3 regions of the Micromonospora sp. DT228 genome follow, and region 2 is predicted to be linked to each of the others. Evidence: riboswitches for the same ligand, from Rfam matches in the RefSeq annotation. Region 2 holds a riboswitch; each other region holds the start of a gene.
What was found. Region 2 has a riboswitch for cobalamin ahead of ACLQ29_RS24510 (hypothetical protein). Riboswitches for the same ligand answer to the same signal wherever they lie in the genome.
Positions count from the first base shown of each region.

Region 1 (5,729 bases), on a different contig from region 2:
GACGCACGAGCACCCGACCAGCGGCGGTGAGCTCCACCCGGCGGCCGCTGCGCCTCAGCAGCGCGACACCCGCTTCGCGTTCCAGGACGGCCAGCTGCTGGGAGACTGCCGACGGTGTGTACGCGTGGACGGCGGCGACGGCGGCGATGGTGCCGAGCCGATCCAGGTCACTGAGAAGCCGCAACCGGCGTCCATCGAGCATCAGCTCACCTTACGGATCAGGACAGTAATCGGAACTGGATCTTACGAGTGCCGTCAGCCAGGCTGCGTTCATGACGTTGAACGGCGTGCACGTTCCCCTGATCACTCCCTTCGACGAGGCCGGGGCGGTGGACCTGGGCGTACTGGAAGAACTCGCGCACCAAGTGCTGACCGCCGGCGCTGCCGGTCTGGTGGCCCTGGGTACCACCGCCGAAGTCACCACACTGAGCGCCGCCGAGCGTAGCCAGGTGGTGGAGGTGCTGACCGGGGTCTGCGGGCGGCGAGGTGCCGCGCTCCTGGTCGGCGCCAACACCGCCGAGGAACTGCAGGCGCTGGCCGCACGCCGATCGGTGGTCGCCGCGCTGTGTCTGGTGCCACCGTTCGTGCGCCCCGGCGAGGACGGCGTCGTGGCGTACTTCGCGGCCCTCGCGGCGGCCAGCCCGGTGCCGCTCGTGGTCTACCACGTGCCGCACCGCACCGGACAGGACTTGTCGACACGTGCGGTACGGCGGCTGGCGGCGATCGACGCGGTGATCGGTATCAAGTACGCGCCGGGCGCCATCGACGGCGACGCCGTCGATCTGCTCACCGACCCACCCCAGGGGTTCACGGTCCTGGCCGGCACGGACGAGTTGCTGGCGCCGATGCTGGCACTCGGTGCGCACGGCGCCATCCTCGCCTCGGCACACGTGGCCACCGCACAGTTCCTCGCGCTGGCCGCAGCCTTCCACGCAGGGCAGGCGGATCAGGCGCGGCGGCTAGGAAACCAGCTCAGGCGACTGGCCGCCGCCCTGTTCGCCGAGCCCAACCCCGCCGTGATCAAGGGAGTCCTGCACGCGCAGGGCCGCATCCCGAACCCGAGAGTACGGCTGCCGCTGCTGCCAGCCGCCGCCACCAGCATCGACGCGGCGGTCCACCACCTCGATGCGACCACCGCGGGTCGGTACGCCAGAGCGTGATGTCGCAGCCTTCTCCTTGTCCTGAGCGTGGACTCGTGCCTTCTCGGCGGCATCAGCCTCGATCTGCGCGCGGGCGGCCTGCAGACGGGTCAGGCGTTTGTCCCGCCGGTCCAGTTCGGCCGCAGGCCGATGTCCTTGCCGCCTGCCCCGAAGCGGGCGTCCTCGGCCAAGGCGTCCAGGTGGCGCCGCCGGAATCGGGAGGCCTCGGTGGCCGTGTCACTGGCTCGAACGGCTCGTTGCGGGTGCTGATCAGCACCACCGGGGTTCCGAAGTACAGCACCTTGAGCCCGGGGACCACATGCATGTCGTTGCCTTTCGCAGGATGTGAGCTGAACCGACTCGCCGTGCGCAGCGCGAGCCGTGATCAACTATCGGTGAACCCAGCGAAAGGCGCTGGCGGCAATCGGACCTCGCGTTTTGGCAGAGCGGATCGCAAGTGCCACAGCCCCGTCGGAGTGGGCACCGTCATCCGAACCGCGCGACCACGACAGGCTCCGGCCCGTCACGATCACCCGACACCTTGCCCGTTACCGACCCGCGCTCCTAGCCGGGCGCCGCACGTTCGAGTGATCGCTGGACGAGCGTGAGGACGGGCGGTAGGAGCAGCTCGTTGCCGCCGATCGTGGCGACAGCGTGCGCGCTGTGCGGCGTGCCGTCGACATCGACGACCAGGGCGCCCGCCTCTCGGGCGACCGCGACGCCCGCGACGGTGTCCCAGGGTTTGTTGTTGAGCATGATGAACGCGTCGATCTTGCCGTGCGCCAACCAGGCGAGGTCGATCGCGGCGGACCCGTGCATGCGGATCCGTTGGACGTGCCGGGTGAGCTGCTCGGTGATGGCGAGTCGTTCGGCGTTCTTCCGGCTGGCCCCGGTGCCGACCGCGTAGTCGCCGATGGCGACGACGGCGTCGGTGAGGTCGGTGACCCGGCTGGCGTGGATGCGGCGGTTGTTGGCGTAGGCCCCGTGTCCCTTGGCGGCGTGGTAGCGGGTGCCGAGGAACGGCAGGTCGATGACGCCGAGGACGGCGTCCGCGCCGTGCAGGAGGCCGAGGGAGATCGCGCACAGGGGTGAGCCGTGGACGAAGTTGACAGTGCCGTCGACGGGATCGAGTGCCCAGGTCAGTGCGCTGGCGTCGTCGCTGCTGCCGTACTCCTCGCCGAGGAAACCGATGTCGGGCGCCTTGGCGGCCAGATGCGTGCGAACCTGCCGCTCGATGGCGTAGTCCACCTCGGAAGCCATGTCGCGGTCACCCTTGAAGGTCAGCGCACCGGGCTGGAGTGTCCGCATCAGGTCGTGCGCCAGGTCGACGGCCTGCTGTGCGAGGGGCAGGAGGCGGGCGTAGTCGGTCATAGCTGGCGGCTGCGATCCCACAGTGAGGTGAACATCTCGTCGAATATCGGGTAGAGGCCGGAAGGGCCCGCGCTGCGCTCGATGACCATCGTCGGACAGTCGACGCCTCGCATCCGTGGTAGGTAGTGCTGAACAACGCAGAGTCGGTCATCGACCAGAAGCACGTTGGCGCGGATGGACTCGTCGTAGACGCCGATGGTGAGGTGGTCTCGGGCACCTGCGGGGAGTCGGTCCCGAATGCGGCGGGCGAGGTTCTGAATGTTGAGTTCGGTGAGAGCGCTCAGGTGTCCGTCCGGATAGTCGTCCTCACGCTCCTGTCGCCTGATCGCCTGATCGCCTGGCCGGCCGGGTCGAGGAACAGGCAACGGAGGCGGGTGCCGGCGGCGAGGAGCTTCAGAAGACGGTTGTCCGCGTACTGCTGACAGATGAGGTTGAGTGACAGGCCGGACGCCCGGATGTCCGTGGCACGGTCGAAGAGGACGTGCGGCGGCATCTCCGCCACGAAATCTGACCGGCTGGAATAGATCGCGGTGACATCAGCGCACCGGTCCCGCACAGCCTCGTCGGCCTGTTGACCGGCGAGGTCCAGGGCCGGCTCGCGTTCGCCGAGGAGGAGCGTCATGCGTGCATGGCGTGGCATGGACAAGCCGGTGCAGATGCGGGTGAGAACGTCGATGCTACTGACCCGGCGGGCACCACTGGTGATCTCGCTGACCTGCGCCTGGCTGAGACCGGTGGCGACACCGACCGTGGTTTGGCTGGCGTGGGTGGCCCGCTGGACGAGCCGGAACACCTGAGCGACATCGCGAGCCGCCAAGGCATCGAGCATGTCGGTGGTGTCCCACATCAGGTCGGAGATGCTAAGCGCGGCAGTCGTCCGGACGCTCACGAATGGCTCCGTTCCTGCTCAAGGGCTGAGGGTCAGCCTATCCAGTCGTCGGATGGCCGCGCCGAAGGACATCCGGAGGGCGGAAGAAAGTTATCCGCCGAAAAATCGTCCACTGTGATGGATGGCGGCGGTTGCGGTGCGCAGGGTCGTGGTGTGCGTTCCCGGTCCCGCCCACACCTGCCCATGCGCCCCGCCTGGTTGTGCCGCAACTGTGCCGCCCCGTGGCCGTGCCCCCGCGCCCAACTCGATCTCGTCGCCGAGTTCTACGGCCACTCGCTGGCGCTGGCCCTCTACCTGACGTCTTGCCTGAACGAGGCGATTCACGACTTGTACAGTCTCGGCGGTCGCCCCGACCTGGCCAACATGCACGCCCGTTTTCTCGGCTGGCTGTCGCTGGCCCGGCGGCCACGCCGCTTCGAGCACGAGTGACGTAGGGCGGAGCGCGCCGGTGCCGAGTCGCCTACGGCATCAGCTCCAACGAAGTCACACCGACACTCGGCCCCCTTGCGCGGGCGCCCTCCGCCACCGGCCAGTCAGCTCGCCGTCTCGTGCGTCAGGCCACCCCGCGCGCCGATATTTCCGCAGGTCAATGTGGTGAGCGTGGCCGGGCGACGCCGGGGTCGGCGTTGACCGGCGGCGCGGCGGTGTGGCAGCATTCGCGGCCTGACGGCAGTGAAGGAAGTCGGTGCGATTCCGACGCGGTCCCGCCACTGTCACCGGGGAGCGATCCCCCCTCGTGAGTCACGGCCGTGTGTCTGCGGCTGGAAGGCCGGGGGAGAGCGTCGATCCGGAAGCCAGGATACTTCGGCCGTCGGGATGTGCCCCAGGGCGTGGACACCCGAGGAGGACCTGATGACGCACAGCGTCTCATTCATCGACGATTATCGTCATGACCCGCATCGCGGGCGCTGCGCCGCGCCCACGGCCGGCCGCGCCGGCACGTCTCGGGCCGGCCGCCGCGGCGTACGCCAGGCCGTTGGCTTCCGGTACCGCTGAGTCGAGCGCTCGGCGCTGACCGGCCCCGACGTCCGCGTCGGCGTGCCGTCCACCCGGGGCCGTCGTACCGGCTGACGCCGTACCCACCCGCTTCGTCCGGGCCGCCTCCGTGGCGGCCAGGACGTCACTCTCCGGAGCCTGCCGTGCGCATCCTGCTGCTCTCCACCGCCGACACCGACCTGCTGGCCGCCCGCGCCAGCGGCGCCGACTACCGGCTCGCCAACCCCGCGCGGGTCGCCGCCGACGAGGTGCCCGCCCTGCTCGACGGGGTCGCCCTCGTCGTCGTACGCCTGCTCGGCGGTCGGCAGGCGTGGCCGGACGGTCTCGCCGCGGTGCTCGCCACGGGTGTGCCGACGGTGGTGCTCGGCGGCGAGGCGCTGCCCGACGCGGAGCTGATGGCCATCTCGACCGTGCCGTCCGGGGTTGTCACCCAGGCGCTGGCGTACCTGGTCGAGGGCGGGCCGGACAACCTGGCGCAGTTGGCCCGGTTCCTCTCCGACACGGTGCTGCTCACCGGCGAGGGGTTCGCCCCACCCGCGCCGACCCCGGCGTACGGCGTGCACGGCGAGCACCCGACCGACCCGCGGCGGCCCACCGTGGGGATCGTCTTCTACCGGGCGCACGCCCTCGCCGGCAACACCGGGTTCGTCGACGTCCTCGCGGACGCCGTCCACAGAGCCGGCGGCAACCCGCTGCCGATCTTCTGCGGCTCGCTGCGGGGCCTGACCACCGGCGCGGGCCCGCTCGGGCTCTTCGCCCGCTGCGACGCGCTGCTGGTCACCGTGCTCGCGGCCGGTGGCGCGGTCGCCGCGGACGCCTCCGGGGGAGGCGACGAGGACGCCTGGGACGTCGGCGCCCTGGCCGCCCTGGACGTGCCGATCATCCAGGCGCTCTGCCTGACCAGCACCCGCGAGCAGTGGGCCGGCAGCGACGCCGGGCTGTCCCCGTTGGACGCGGCCATGCAGGTGGCCATCCCCGAGTTCGACGGCCGGATCGTCAGCGTGCCGTTCTCGTTCAAGCAGATCGACGCCGACGGGCTGTCGGTCTACGCGGCCGACGCCGACCGGGCCGCCCGGGTGGCCGGGATCGCCGTGCGCCACGCCCGACTGCGGTACGTGCCCGCCGCCGACAAGCGGGTCGCCGTGGTGCTCAGCTCGTACCCCACCAAGCACTCCCGGGTCGGTAACGCCGTCGGGCTGGACACCCCGGTCTCGGCGGTCCGGCTGTTCGCCGCGCTGGCCGAGGCCGGCTACGACCTGGGTGACGGGCCACCGCCCGACGACGGCGACGCGCTGATCCACGCGCTGATCGCCGCCGGTGGTCACGACGTGGAG
Region 1 is NZ_JBNCKO010000014.1:148,688-154,416, reverse strand. It holds gene ACLQ29_RS25415 (LysR substrate-binding domain-containing protein) at 1-202, opposite strand, end outside; gene ACLQ29_RS25410 (dihydrodipicolinate synthase family protein) at 273-1,160, shown strand; gene ACLQ29_RS25405 (inositol monophosphatase family protein) at 1,704-2,510, opposite strand; gene ACLQ29_RS25400 (DUF5919 domain-containing protein) at 2,507-2,875, opposite strand; gene ACLQ29_RS25395 (DUF5919 domain-containing protein) at 2,791-3,357, opposite strand; gene ACLQ29_RS25390 (hypothetical protein) at 3,553-3,828, shown strand; cobalamin riboswitch at 4,050-4,226, shown strand; gene cobN (cobaltochelatase subunit CobN) at 4,539-5,729, shown strand, end outside.
Region 1: another riboswitch for cobalamin. It lies ahead of cobN (cobaltochelatase subunit CobN); the one in region 2 lies ahead of ACLQ29_RS24510 (hypothetical protein).

Region 2 (5,729 bases):
GACCTCCTGACGAACATCGACCGGCTCGACGGCACCGACCCGTCCCGGTTCGTCGTGGTGGGCGCCGGCCAGAGCGCCGCCGAGGTCACCGCGTTCCTGCACGAGCGGTTCCCGTCCGCCGAGGTGTGCGGCGTCTTCTCCCGGTACGGCTACAGCCCGGCCGACGACAGCTCGTTCGCCAACCGCATCTTCGACCCGGCCGCCGTGGACGACTACTTCACCGCGCCGTCCGAGGTCAAGACGATGCTGATGAACTACCACCGCAACACCAACTACGCGGTCGTCGACGCCGACCTCATCGAGGAACTCTATCGGCGCTCCTACCAGGAGAAGGTCAACGGCGTCCAGCGGCTGCGCCTGCTCAACATGTCCCGTCTGACCGGGGCCCGCGAGCACGACGGCAGGGTGGCGGTGACCGTCGAGACGCTCACCACAGGTGCGGTGTCGGTGCTCGACGCCGACGTCCTGATCTGCGCCACCGGCTACCAGCCGGTCGATCCGTTCCCGCTGCTCGACGCCGCCGCCCGCTACTACCACCGGGACGAGTTCGGCCGAGCCGTGGTGCAGCGCGACTACCGGATCCGGGCGGACGCGTCGGTGCTGGCGAACGTCTACCTGCAGGGCGGCACCGAACACTCCCACGGCATCAGTGCCTCCCTGCTGTCCAACGCGGCCGTACGCGCCGGCGAGATTCTCGGCTCGATCGTCGGCCACCGCGCCGACGACCGCCCGATGGCCACCCGCGTCGCGGTGAGCGCGGGCGTGCCGGACTGACGGAACACCCATCCGGAGCCGCGCGTTTCCGCACCTCACCTGACCAACCAGCAGCCGGACGGGTGACCAGCGGCAGCGGGTGAGCCGCCGCTGGCCACGTCAGCACCCGGACGACAGTCAGACCCCGTAGCGCAGGTAGATGGTGTCGCCGACGGTCACGGTCGTGCCGCGCGTCGCGGTGGCCGGGGTGCCGCCGTCTCGGGCGACCTTCCAGGTGGACGAGCCACTGTTGGCCAGGCCGTTGATCGAGGTGATGGTGCCGGTGCCGCTTGTCGGGTTGAGGGCGGTGACACAACCGCCGGGGGTGGCCGCCCCGACGGCGGCGTCCAGCACGGCGCCGAGGGTGGTGGTGGCGGCGGTCGGCGTCAGGGTGACCGCGCACGGCGTGATGCTGCCGCTGCCGTTGTCGATGATCACGGCGAGCCGCGTGGCGGTGCCGGCGGTGAATCCGCTCGCCGCGACCCAGGTGGGGGCGCCCGAGGTGACCGGGGTCGGGGGAGCGGCGGTGTAGCCGGCGCCGGCCAGGGCCCGGACCGCGTCGATCGACGCGTACGCCGATGGGGTGGTGTTTGTCGGCAGGTACTTGAACCCGCCGCCGGTCAGCTGCTGCGCGCGCAGGAAGTCGATCGGGGTCTTGCCGGCGGTGGTGGTGAAGTCGGTGCCCTGGCTGGGGATGCCGCAGGCGTTGAGCCCGGAGACGGCCCAGGCGTTGGAGTCGGTGTTGACGCCGAACATCGAGGTGAAGGCGCCCGAGGCGTTGACGAGCTTGCCCTTGAGGAAGTTCTTCGCCTGGACGATGTCGGTGTCGGTGTTGGGCACGCCTGCGGCGCAGAGGGCCGCCATGGCGGCGCCGGTCATGTCGATGTCGCCGGGAGTGGCGAGTGCGCTCGCGTTCCCCTCGGCCTGGCTGAAGGTCCAGCCGCCGTCGTTGTGCTGGTTGTTGCGGATCCGGGTGACCGAGAGGTCGAGCAGTGCCTGCGGTACACGGGCGCCGCCGGTCTGGGTCTTCGCCCCGGCCAGGGCGAGGGTGGCGAAGATGGTGCCGTTGACGTTGGCGGGCGGGCCGTAGTAGCCGGGCGAGCCGGTCTGCCAGTAGGCGATGGTGTCGGCGATCAGGTTGCGGGCGGGGGAGACCCGAGCGGGGTCGATGCCTGCCGCGTAGGCGTTCAGGACGCCGCGCTCGTAGTCGGTGACGACGGGCGAGGCGCTTGGCCAGGACGCGGCGGAGAGCTGGTTGCGGTAGACGGTGCGGGCGTTCTTGGTCGTGTCCCCGGAGGGGTAGACGTCCACGGCCGCGACGCCGGCGGGGGCGAACGCGCTGAACGCCCACTCGTTCGACAACCCGCCGCTGGCGTAGCTGCCGTCGGCCGCCTGCAGCGTCCGCAGGTAGGCCACGCCGTTGGTCCGGGCGGTGGCGATCTGCGCGGGCGTCGAGGTCGCGGCGGCCGGTGCGGCACCGGCAGTCACCGCGACGGCGGTGGCGATCAGCGCGGCGGCGGGGACTGTCGCGAGACGTCTCCGGCGGCTGCCGGAGGAAAGGCGCGAGGACATCGGGTCTCCTTGGGGGTACGGGGCACGACTGCCTCGACCCAGAGCCCGACAGGGAAGCCGGCGGGGGCGGGGCGGGCCGGCCGCAGGACGCGTGGGACGGATACCGCAGGTGCTGCGTCACCACGTGGGTAGTCGGGCTCGGGACGGCGGACCGTCCTCACCGTTGCGCGTCAGCCCCGGATTCCCACCGGGTTCCCCCACGCGATGACGCGGTCACCGTATGGGAGGAAGCCCCTACCGCGCGCTGTTAGCTAGATGACAGCGGCTCGCGTTGACGGCGTGGTCGCGGGTGTGGTCCGATGGCCGCGATCCAGCAGTCAGGGGAAGCCGGTCAAAGTCCGGCGCTGGCCCGCAGCCGTAGGTCCCGTTTTCTCGGGACGAGTCGGATTACCTGGCTGGATAGTGCACCGCAGCGCCGTCGAGGTACACGGCGCGGAGCCAGGTTTCCGAGACTTGTCCTCGGGGTCCGCGTCCGCGCCTGCGCCGCTACCCCCGAGAGAGTCGCCATGTCCCCACTTGTCAGTCGCACGCCGCGTGTTCCCCGGGCGTGGTTGGCGTTCGTCGCCGCGGTGACGCTTGGCGTGGCGGCGCTCGTGGTGCCGACCCGTGCGATCGCCGATCCGCTGGAGTCCTGCACGCCGACCCAGGGCGCTGTCGTCGCTGTCGACTTCGGGCCGTGGGGCGGGCCGCTGCTGCGGGGCTGCGACGCCACCCCGACCACGGGTCTGGACCTGCTGCACGAGGCGGGTTTCACCACGGCCGGCACCGCCCATGACGGCCCCGGTTTCATCTGCCGGATCGGCTCACCCGCCTTCGAGTCCGGTGCCGAACGCCCGACGCCCGCCGACGAGGCGTGCCAGTTGACGCCGCCGGCGACTGCCTACTGGTCCTACTGGATCGCACCGGCCGGGCAGGACCACTGGACCTACAGTCCACTCGGTGCGATGTCCCAGCGGCCGGGCCCCGGCGAGGTCGAGGCATGGGTCTTCGGCGGCACCGACATCGGCGGCACGACCGGGGCGCCGAACTTCACCCCCGCGTCGGTGCGCGCGAGCGGCCCGACGCCCTCCTCGACGCCGACTCCCTCGCCCACCACGACGGCCGGGCCGACCGACCCGGCGCGGCCGACCGAAGCCCAGGTCAAGGCCGTCGGCAGCTACCTGGTGGAGCAACTCACCGACGGCGACCACGTCGACTACGGGTGGGTCGACTACTCCCGGACGATCGCCGTCGCCACCGCCCTGGCCGCGACCGGCGGGCAGGACGAAGCCCGCACGAAGATCGTCGACTACCTCCGGACGCACGTCGACGCGGCGATCTTCCCGGACGGCGAGTCCGCCGCACCCCACACCGGCAACGTCGCCAACCTCGCACTCCTGACGACGAGCACCGGCGGTGATCCCCGCGCCTTCGGCGGCCGGGATCTGATCACGACACTCACCGACCGGGTCTGCGCCGCGACCGACGCCGATGCCGGCTGCGCCGCCGCAGGTGACTTCGCCGGAGCGCCCGGGCCGATGGCCCAGGCGAGCGCGCTGCTCGCGCTCAAGCGGGCCGGCGTCACCCCGCCCGCCGCCACCGTCACCCGACTCACCGAGCAGCAGTGCGCGACCGGGGCCTTCGGCGACCGGTGGCTCTCCCCGGGCGACGGCTGCGATCCGGACCTCGCCGCCACGACGCTTGCCGTCCTGGCGCTGCACACGCTCGGCGGGCAGGACGCGGCGCTGGGCTCGGCAAAGGCGTTCCTGACCGGTGCGCAGGACACCGACGGGGGTTACCAGCCGTACACCGGCGCCGGGTTCACCGACACCTACTTCACCGGGTACGCCGCGCAGGCCCTCGCCGTGCTGGGGGTGACCGACAGGGCCGCCACCGCCACCGGTTTCCTTGTCGGTCGGATCGTCACCGGCGGTGGGCTCAGCCGCGACCCGAGCAACCCGGACGCGGAGTTGGACGCCACCGCCGCGGCGGCGCTCGCGCTGGCCGGTAAGAACCTGGCCACCCTGGGTCAGTCGCCGCCGCAGGCCGGGCCGCGACCCGATCTGGTCAAGGGGGTGTCCTACCTCGTCGCGCCGAGCAACCTGATCGACGGCAGGTACTACGAGTCGTTCCCCGGCTTCCCCGAGTTCGGGTTGAGCATCGACGGCGCGTACGCCCTCGCCGCCACCGGCGGGGACGACGCCAAGCTGCGCGCGATCGTCGAGTTCCTGCGCGGCGGCGGCGCGGTCGGCGACAGTGGATTCACAGTCGACACCTGGCTCGGCGTCGGCACCGACTCCGCCGTCGGCGGCGCGATCGGCAAGATGGCGCTGCTCGCCCAGGTCACCGGCTACGACCCACGGTCCTTCGGCGGTCACGACCTGATCGCCGCGCTGAAGGACGTGACCTGCGCGAAGGTCGACACACAGGCCGGCTGCGCCGGGGCCGGCAACTACGCGTACGCCACCTCGGTCTTCGGCCAGTCGCTCGGCATCATCGCCCAGCTCCGCGCCGGACAGGGCGAGGCCGCCGCCGCACCGATCGCCTTCCTCAAGGGTCTCCAGCGCGCCGACGGGTCGTTCCCCAGCCTCATCCCGGCGGGCGACGCCGACAGGGACGTCGACAGCACCGCGATGGCGGCGATGGCCCTGGCCCTGCTGACCGACGACCCGACGGCGGTCCCCGCCGTCGACAAGGCACTGGTCTGGATCGCCGCGGCGCAGAAGGAGCACGGCGGTTTCCCCGGCGCGGCAGGCGACTCCACGAACTCCACAGCGCTCGCCGTCCAGGGCCTCACCCTGCGCGGCGACACCTACGCCCGACAGGTCGACAAGGCGCTGTCGTTCCTGGCCGGTCAGCAGAACGACGACGGCGGGTTCACCGTCGCCGCCGGGGGACAGCCCGGCTCGGACGTGCGCGCGTCCACCCAGGTCGTCGGCGGCGCGACAGGGATCTCGTTCGCCACCCTGACCCGGGACGTGCACGAACTGCCGGGTCCGGACCCGTCCGGCACGCCGACGCCGAGCGCGACGCCGACCCCGACGCCGACCGCGAGCCAGTCGTCGACCCCGTCGGCAACCCCCGCTGCGACGGGGCCGTCGGCCGGCACCGGCGGTCACTCGTCGGGCAACCTGCCCCGCACCGGCTTGTCGATCATCACGATCACCCTGCTGGCGTTCGTGCTCGTCGTCGCGGGCGTCCTGCTGCGGATCTCGGCCCGTCGGCGCGCGGTGGCCGGCGCTGGCGGTGGATCATGACGGCCCGTAGGTGTCTGCGCCCCATCGCGGCCCTGACCATCGTCGCCGCAGTGGTCGGCACACCCGCGCCGGCGCTTGCCGATCCGCTGCCGACCGGGCAGTGCACCACCTCGTCCGGGGTCATCCTCGCGGTCGACTTCAGCAGGTGGGGCGGGCCGCTCCTGCGGT
Region 2 is NZ_JBNCKO010000013.1:162,784-168,512, forward strand. It holds gene ACLQ29_RS24505 (lysine N(6)-hydroxylase/L-ornithine N(5)-oxygenase family protein) at 1-774, shown strand, start outside; gene ACLQ29_RS24510 (hypothetical protein) at 892-2,325, opposite strand; cobalamin riboswitch at 2,432-2,553, opposite strand; cobalamin riboswitch at 2,621-2,738, shown strand; gene ACLQ29_RS24515 (prenyltransferase/squalene oxidase repeat-containing protein) at 2,832-5,561, shown strand; gene ACLQ29_RS24520 (LPXTG cell wall anchor domain-containing protein) at 5,558-5,729, shown strand, end outside.

Region 3 (5,729 bases), on a different contig from region 2:
ACGTCGAAGGCGAACGCCATGTGCATCGACTCGTCGCGGAACACCCAGTTGGTGCCGGAGGCGAGGCCGTGCAGCAGGCCGCGGGAGCGCAGGAAGTAGACGTACGCGAACGCTCCGTAGAAGAACAGCCCCTCGATGCAGGCGGCGAAGCAGATCAGGTTGAGCAGGAACGTCCGGCGGTCGTCCCGGGTCCGCAGCTCCCGCAGGTCGCCCAGGGAGTCGATCCAGCGGAAGCAGAACTCGGCCTTACGGCGGATCGAGGGGATGTTCTCGATGGCGGCGAACGCCTCGAAGCGTTCGGTCTCGTCCGGCACGTACGTGTCGAGCAGGTTGAGGTAGAACTGGACGTGCACGGCCTCCTCGAAGAGCTGCCGGGACAGGTAGAGGCGACCCTCGGGGCTGTTGACGTGCTGGTAGAGGTTGAGCACCAGGTTGTTGGCGACGATCGTGTCGCCGGTGGCGAAGAACGCCACCAGCCGGCTGACCAGGTGCCGCTCGGCCGGCGACAGCTTGTCCAGGTCGGCGAGGTCGGCGTGCAGGTCGACCTCCTCGACGGTCCAGGTGTTGCGGATGGCGTCGCGGAACCTGTCGAAGAAGTGCGGGTAACGCATCGGGCGGAGGGTGAGGTCCATCCCGGGGTCGAGCAGCATGTGCGTGGTCCTCGTGTCGGTGGTGCGGGCGTCGGCGGTGGTGGTGGTGTCGGCGGGGGTCACTGGCAGGCCTCGCACGACTCGGGGTTCTCCAGCGAGCAGGCCAGCGCCTCCGCGTCGGCCGCCACCGGGGCGAGCACCGCGACGGTGGCCTGCTGGATCCGGGTGGCGGGGCGGGAGCGCAGGTAGTACGTGGACTTCAGCCCGGCCTTCCAGGCGTACAGGTACATCGAGGAGAGCTTGCCGATGGTCGGTGCGGCCAGGAACAGGTTCAGCGACTGGGACTGGTCGATGAACGGGGCGCGGGCGGCGGCCAGGTCGATCAGGGCACGCTGCGGCAGTTCCCAGGCGGTGCGGAACAACTCCCGGACGCCGACCGGCAGCTCGGCGATGTCCTGGACCGACCCCTCCGCCCGCTTGATCGCCGACCGGATCCGCTCGGTCCACAGGCCACGGGCCTTCAGCTCGCGGACCAGCGCGGTGTTGACCTGGAGGAACTCCCCCGACAGGGTCTCGCGCTTGAAGAGGTTGGACACCTGCGGCTCGATGCACTCGTAGCACCCGGCGATCGACGCGATCGTCGCGGTCGGGGCGACCGCCACCAGCAGCGAGTTGCGCAGCCCGTCCACCTGGACCCGCTGGCGCAGCGCGTCCCACCTGGCGGTCTGCGTGCCCTGGACGCCCCACAGATCGGGCTGCAACTGGCCACGCGCGGCGCGGGTCTGCGCGTACGCCGGGTGCGCGCCGAACTCGCGCGCCAGGTCGGCGGAGGTCTCCAGCGCGGTCAGGTACAGCTCCTCGCTGATCCGGGTGGACAGCTCCCGCGCGGCCGGGGAGTCGAACGGCAGTCGCAGCGCGAAGAACACGTCCTGCAGGCCCATCAGCCCGAGCCCGACCGGCCGCCAGCGGGGGTTGCTCGCCGCCGCCTGCGCGGTCGGGTAGTAGTTGATGTCGATGACCCGGTCGAGGAAGGTGACGGCGGTACGGACCGTCGCGCGCAGCCGCTCCCAGTCGATGCCGCCGTCGGTCAGGTGCGCGGCGAGGTTCACCGAGCCGAGGTTGCACACGGCGGTCTCGGCGTCACTGGACACCTCGATGATCTCGGTGCAGAGGTTGGACAGGTGCACCACGTTGCCGTCTTCGGCGGTCTGGTTGCAGAGCCGGTTGGCGGCGTCCTTGAACGTCATCCACCCGTTGCCGGTCTGGGCCAGGGTCCGCATCATCTTCCCGTACAGCTCCCGCGCCGGGACCTGCCGCACGTAGCGACCCTGCGCCTCGGCCTCCCGGTACGCGGCGTCGAAACGCTCCCCCCACAGGTCGGGCAGCTCGGGCACCTCGTGCGGGTCGATCAGCGACCATATCTCGTCGGCCTCGACCCGGCGCATGAACTCGTCCGGGATCCAGTTGGCCAGGTTCAGGTTGTGGGTGCGCCGGGCGTCCTCGCCGGTGTTGTCCCGCAGTTGCAGGAACTCCTCGATGTCCGGGTGCCACGGCTCCAGGTAGACGCAGGCCGCGCCCTTGCGCCGGCCGCCCTGGTTGACCGCGGCGACGCTCGCGTCCAGCGTGCGCAGCCACGGCACGATCCCGTTGGACTGCCCGTTGGTGCCGCGGATCAGGGCGCCCCGGGACCGGACCCGGGAGTACGCGATGCCGATGCCGCCGGCGAACTTGGACAGGTTGGCGACCTGGGCGTAGCGCTGGTAGATCGAGTCCAGCTCGTCGCGTGGGGAGTCGACCAGATAGCAGGAGGACATCTGGGTGTGCCGGGTGCCGGAGTTGAACAACGTCGGTGAGCTGGGCAGATAGGCCAGGCTGGACATGAGTCGGTAGAAGTCGACCGCCTCGTCCGGCGTCTGGGACAGCCCGCAGGCCACCCGCAGCAGCCAGTACTGCGGGGTCTCCAGCACCAGGCGGCTGGTGGGGTGGCGCAGCAGGTACCTGTCGTACACCGTGCGCAGACCGAAGTACTCGAACCGCCGGTCACCGTCCGGATCGACAGCGTCGTCGAGCATCGGGGCGTGCGCGGCGACGAACGCGGCGGTGTCGTCGCCGATCAGGCCCTCGGCGTGGCCGACCCGGATCGCCGCGCTGAACGAGGTGACGCCCTGCCGACGCACCTCCTTGCCGACGTAGCTGGAGAGCAGCCGGGCGGCGAGGCGGGAGTACTGCGGTTCCTCGCCGATCATCTCGGCCGCGGTCTGGATGGAGAGCCGGTCCAGCTCGGCAGTCGTCGCGCCGTCGTACAGGCCGCTGATCGTGCGGGTGGCGACGCGCATCGGGTCGACGTCGGTCAGGTCGTCGGCCCACCGCTCGACCGCCCGGACGATCTTGTTGACGTCCACGGATTCGGTGGCGCCGTCGCGCTTGCGGACCTGCATCGGCGTCCGCCGCACGGCCGCGTCGCCGACTGCCGGGACTACCTCGGTGACTGTCACCACTCACTCCTCGCGAGTTCGAGACCTGATGGCCCCTCGAACGCGTGGAGACAGACACCGGCGGACGCCACGCCGGCACGGCGTGGGTCAGGTGGCGTCGGCCGTCCCACGCGGCCTCGGACCGCCGCTCACCCGGGTGTGGGTACGCGGCGCGCTGGCAGGTCTTCGGACTCGTGGGCACGACCGGGTTGGCCGGTCTCCTACTGGCCGTCGCTTCCCAGGCCGATTCGTGGCCCAGTGCTCATGACGGCTGTCGTTCCCACTCACCGCTGCGGGACAGTCCCGGATTTCCACCGGGTTCCCTCTTGCCTCGACCGCTCGGGCTGAGCGGTCGAACCAGCTGCGCTCGACACCATATATAGGGACGCTGCCGTTGTCACACCCCACATGTCGGTCTCGGGCGTGTCGACGGCGACGCCCGTGATGGTCGTCACCGGCCGCGCCGGCCGGGCCGGGTCCGGCCGACTCAGGGTCGGCGAACGCCCGCGCGGCACACGGCAGGCCGAGCGGGTGTCGACATTCGGAAAGGTGTGATGTATTAAGTCTTTAGATGTAAAGACCCCTACCCATACTCGGCCGTCAATGCAACTTTCCGGAGTGGACATCCAATCTTCTGGACCATTATCCACTTCCCGCGCCACCGTCCCCATCGGTCTCGGGGCGCCTCAGCGGCCTGCCGCGTCGTCGAGAGTCAGGGCGTCTACCAGCGCGACGAACACCTCCGCGACTCCGGCCGGGCGTGCAGACCAGGCACGGCGACCAGGCCGCCGGCACGTCGACGAATCGGCGGCGCGGAAAAAACATTAGATGTCTTCGATTCCTGGGTGATCGACGTCGTTGACTCGTCGGATTGACCCTCCGTATACTCCCAGAGATCATCTGATCTTTAGCCTAACCGGGCGAGGAGCGCATGCCGCAGATCACCGCCGTCACCGTCGAAGACGTCCGCTTCCCCACCTCCCTGACCGCTGACGGCTCCGACGCCATGAACAAGGACGGCGACTACTCGGCGGCCTATGTCGTCCTGCACACCGACGGCGTCGACAGCACGGGTGCGCCACTCGCGGGCCACGGTCTGACGTTCACCATCGGCCGGGGCAACGACATCGTCGTCGCGGCGGCCGTCCACCAGGCACAGCGCCTCGTGGGCGTGGACGTCGCGACGATGGCGTCGGACATGGGCGCGGTCTACCGCCTGCTCACCTCCGACTCGCAACTGCGGTGGCTCGGCCCGGAGAAGGGCGTCGTCCACCTGTCGCTGGCCGCCGTGCTGAACGCGTCGTGGGACCTGGTCGCCCGGGTCGCCGACAAGCCGCTGTGGCGACTGCTCGTCGACATGTCCCCCGAGGAGCTCGTCGACATCGCGGACCTGCGCTACCTGTCCGACGCGCTGACCCGGGACGAGGCACTGGCCATCCTGCGCGCCAAGGAGAGCACGAAGGCGGCCCGTCTCGCCGAGCTTGACCGGACCGGCTACCCCGCCTACACCACCTCGGCCGGCTGGCTCGGCTACGGCGACGACAAGCTGCGCCGGCTGTGCCAGGAGGCGGTGGACACCGGCTACGGCTACGTCAAGCTGAAGGTGGGCGCCAACCTCGAGGACGACATCCGCCGGTGCGGCATCGCCCGGGAGATCCTCGGCCCGGACCGCAACCTGATGATCGACGCCAACCAGGTGTGGGACGTCGGTCAGGCCATCGAGTGGGTCAAGGCCCTCGCCCAGTTCGAGCCACTGTGGATCGAGGAGCCGACCAGCCCCGACGACATCCTGGGCCACGCCGCCGTCCGCCGCGCCGTCGCTCCGATCGGAGTCGCCACCGGCGAGCACTGCCACAACCGGGTGATGTTCAAGCAGTTGTTCCAGGCCGAGGCCATCGACTTCTGCCAACTGGACACCGGCAGGTTGGCAAGCATCAACGAGATCGTCGCCGTGCTGCTGCTCGCCGCGAAGTTCGACATCCCCGTGTGCCCCCACGCCGGCGGTGTCGGGCTGTGCGAGATGGTCCAGCACGTGTCGGTGCTCGACTACGTCGCGATCTCCGGAGATCTCACCAACCGGGTGACCGAGTTCGTCGACCACCTGCACGAGCACTTCACCGACCCGTGCATCATCCAGGACACCGGCTCGGGCAGCGGTTACGTCCTGCCCCGCCAGCCCGGCTACTCCACCCGGATGCGCCAGGAGTCGGTCGAGCTCTACCGGTTCCCCGACGGCGGCTACTGGGCGACGACAGACCCGACTACGGTGTCTTCTCCGGAGTCGTACGTGATCGCGGGTGGGACGGCCACGCCCGCCGGCCGCTAGGGGGATGTCATGTCGCGCACCGACGAGGTGGTGAACGGCATCAAGCGGATGATCCTCGAAGGGCACTTCAAGCCCGGGGACCGCCTGCCCATCGAGAAGGACCTCGCCGAGTCGCTCGGCGTCTCGCGGGGGTCGCTGCGCGAGGGGATGTCGGCGTTGTCGATCCTCGGCATCGTCAACATCCGCCAGGGTGACGGCACCTACGTCACGAACCTCGACGCGCCGCAGCTGCTGGCCCCGATGGGCTTCGTGGTCGACTTCCAGGGCCAGGGCGACGCACGGCACGTCCACATCGTCCGGCGGCTGCTGGAGTGCGAGGCCGCCCGGCTGGCGGCGACC
Region 3 is NZ_JBNCKO010000007.1:66,171-71,899, forward strand. It holds gene ACLQ29_RS16265 (ribonucleotide-diphosphate reductase subunit beta) at 1-650, opposite strand, end outside; gene ACLQ29_RS16270 (ribonucleoside-diphosphate reductase subunit alpha) at 710-3,028, opposite strand; cobalamin riboswitch at 3,225-3,441, opposite strand; gene ACLQ29_RS16275 (L-fuconate dehydratase) at 3,996-5,390, shown strand; gene ACLQ29_RS16280 (FadR/GntR family transcriptional regulator) at 5,400-5,729, shown strand, end outside.
Region 3: another riboswitch for cobalamin. It lies ahead of ACLQ29_RS16270 (ribonucleoside-diphosphate reductase subunit alpha); the one in region 2 lies ahead of ACLQ29_RS24510 (hypothetical protein).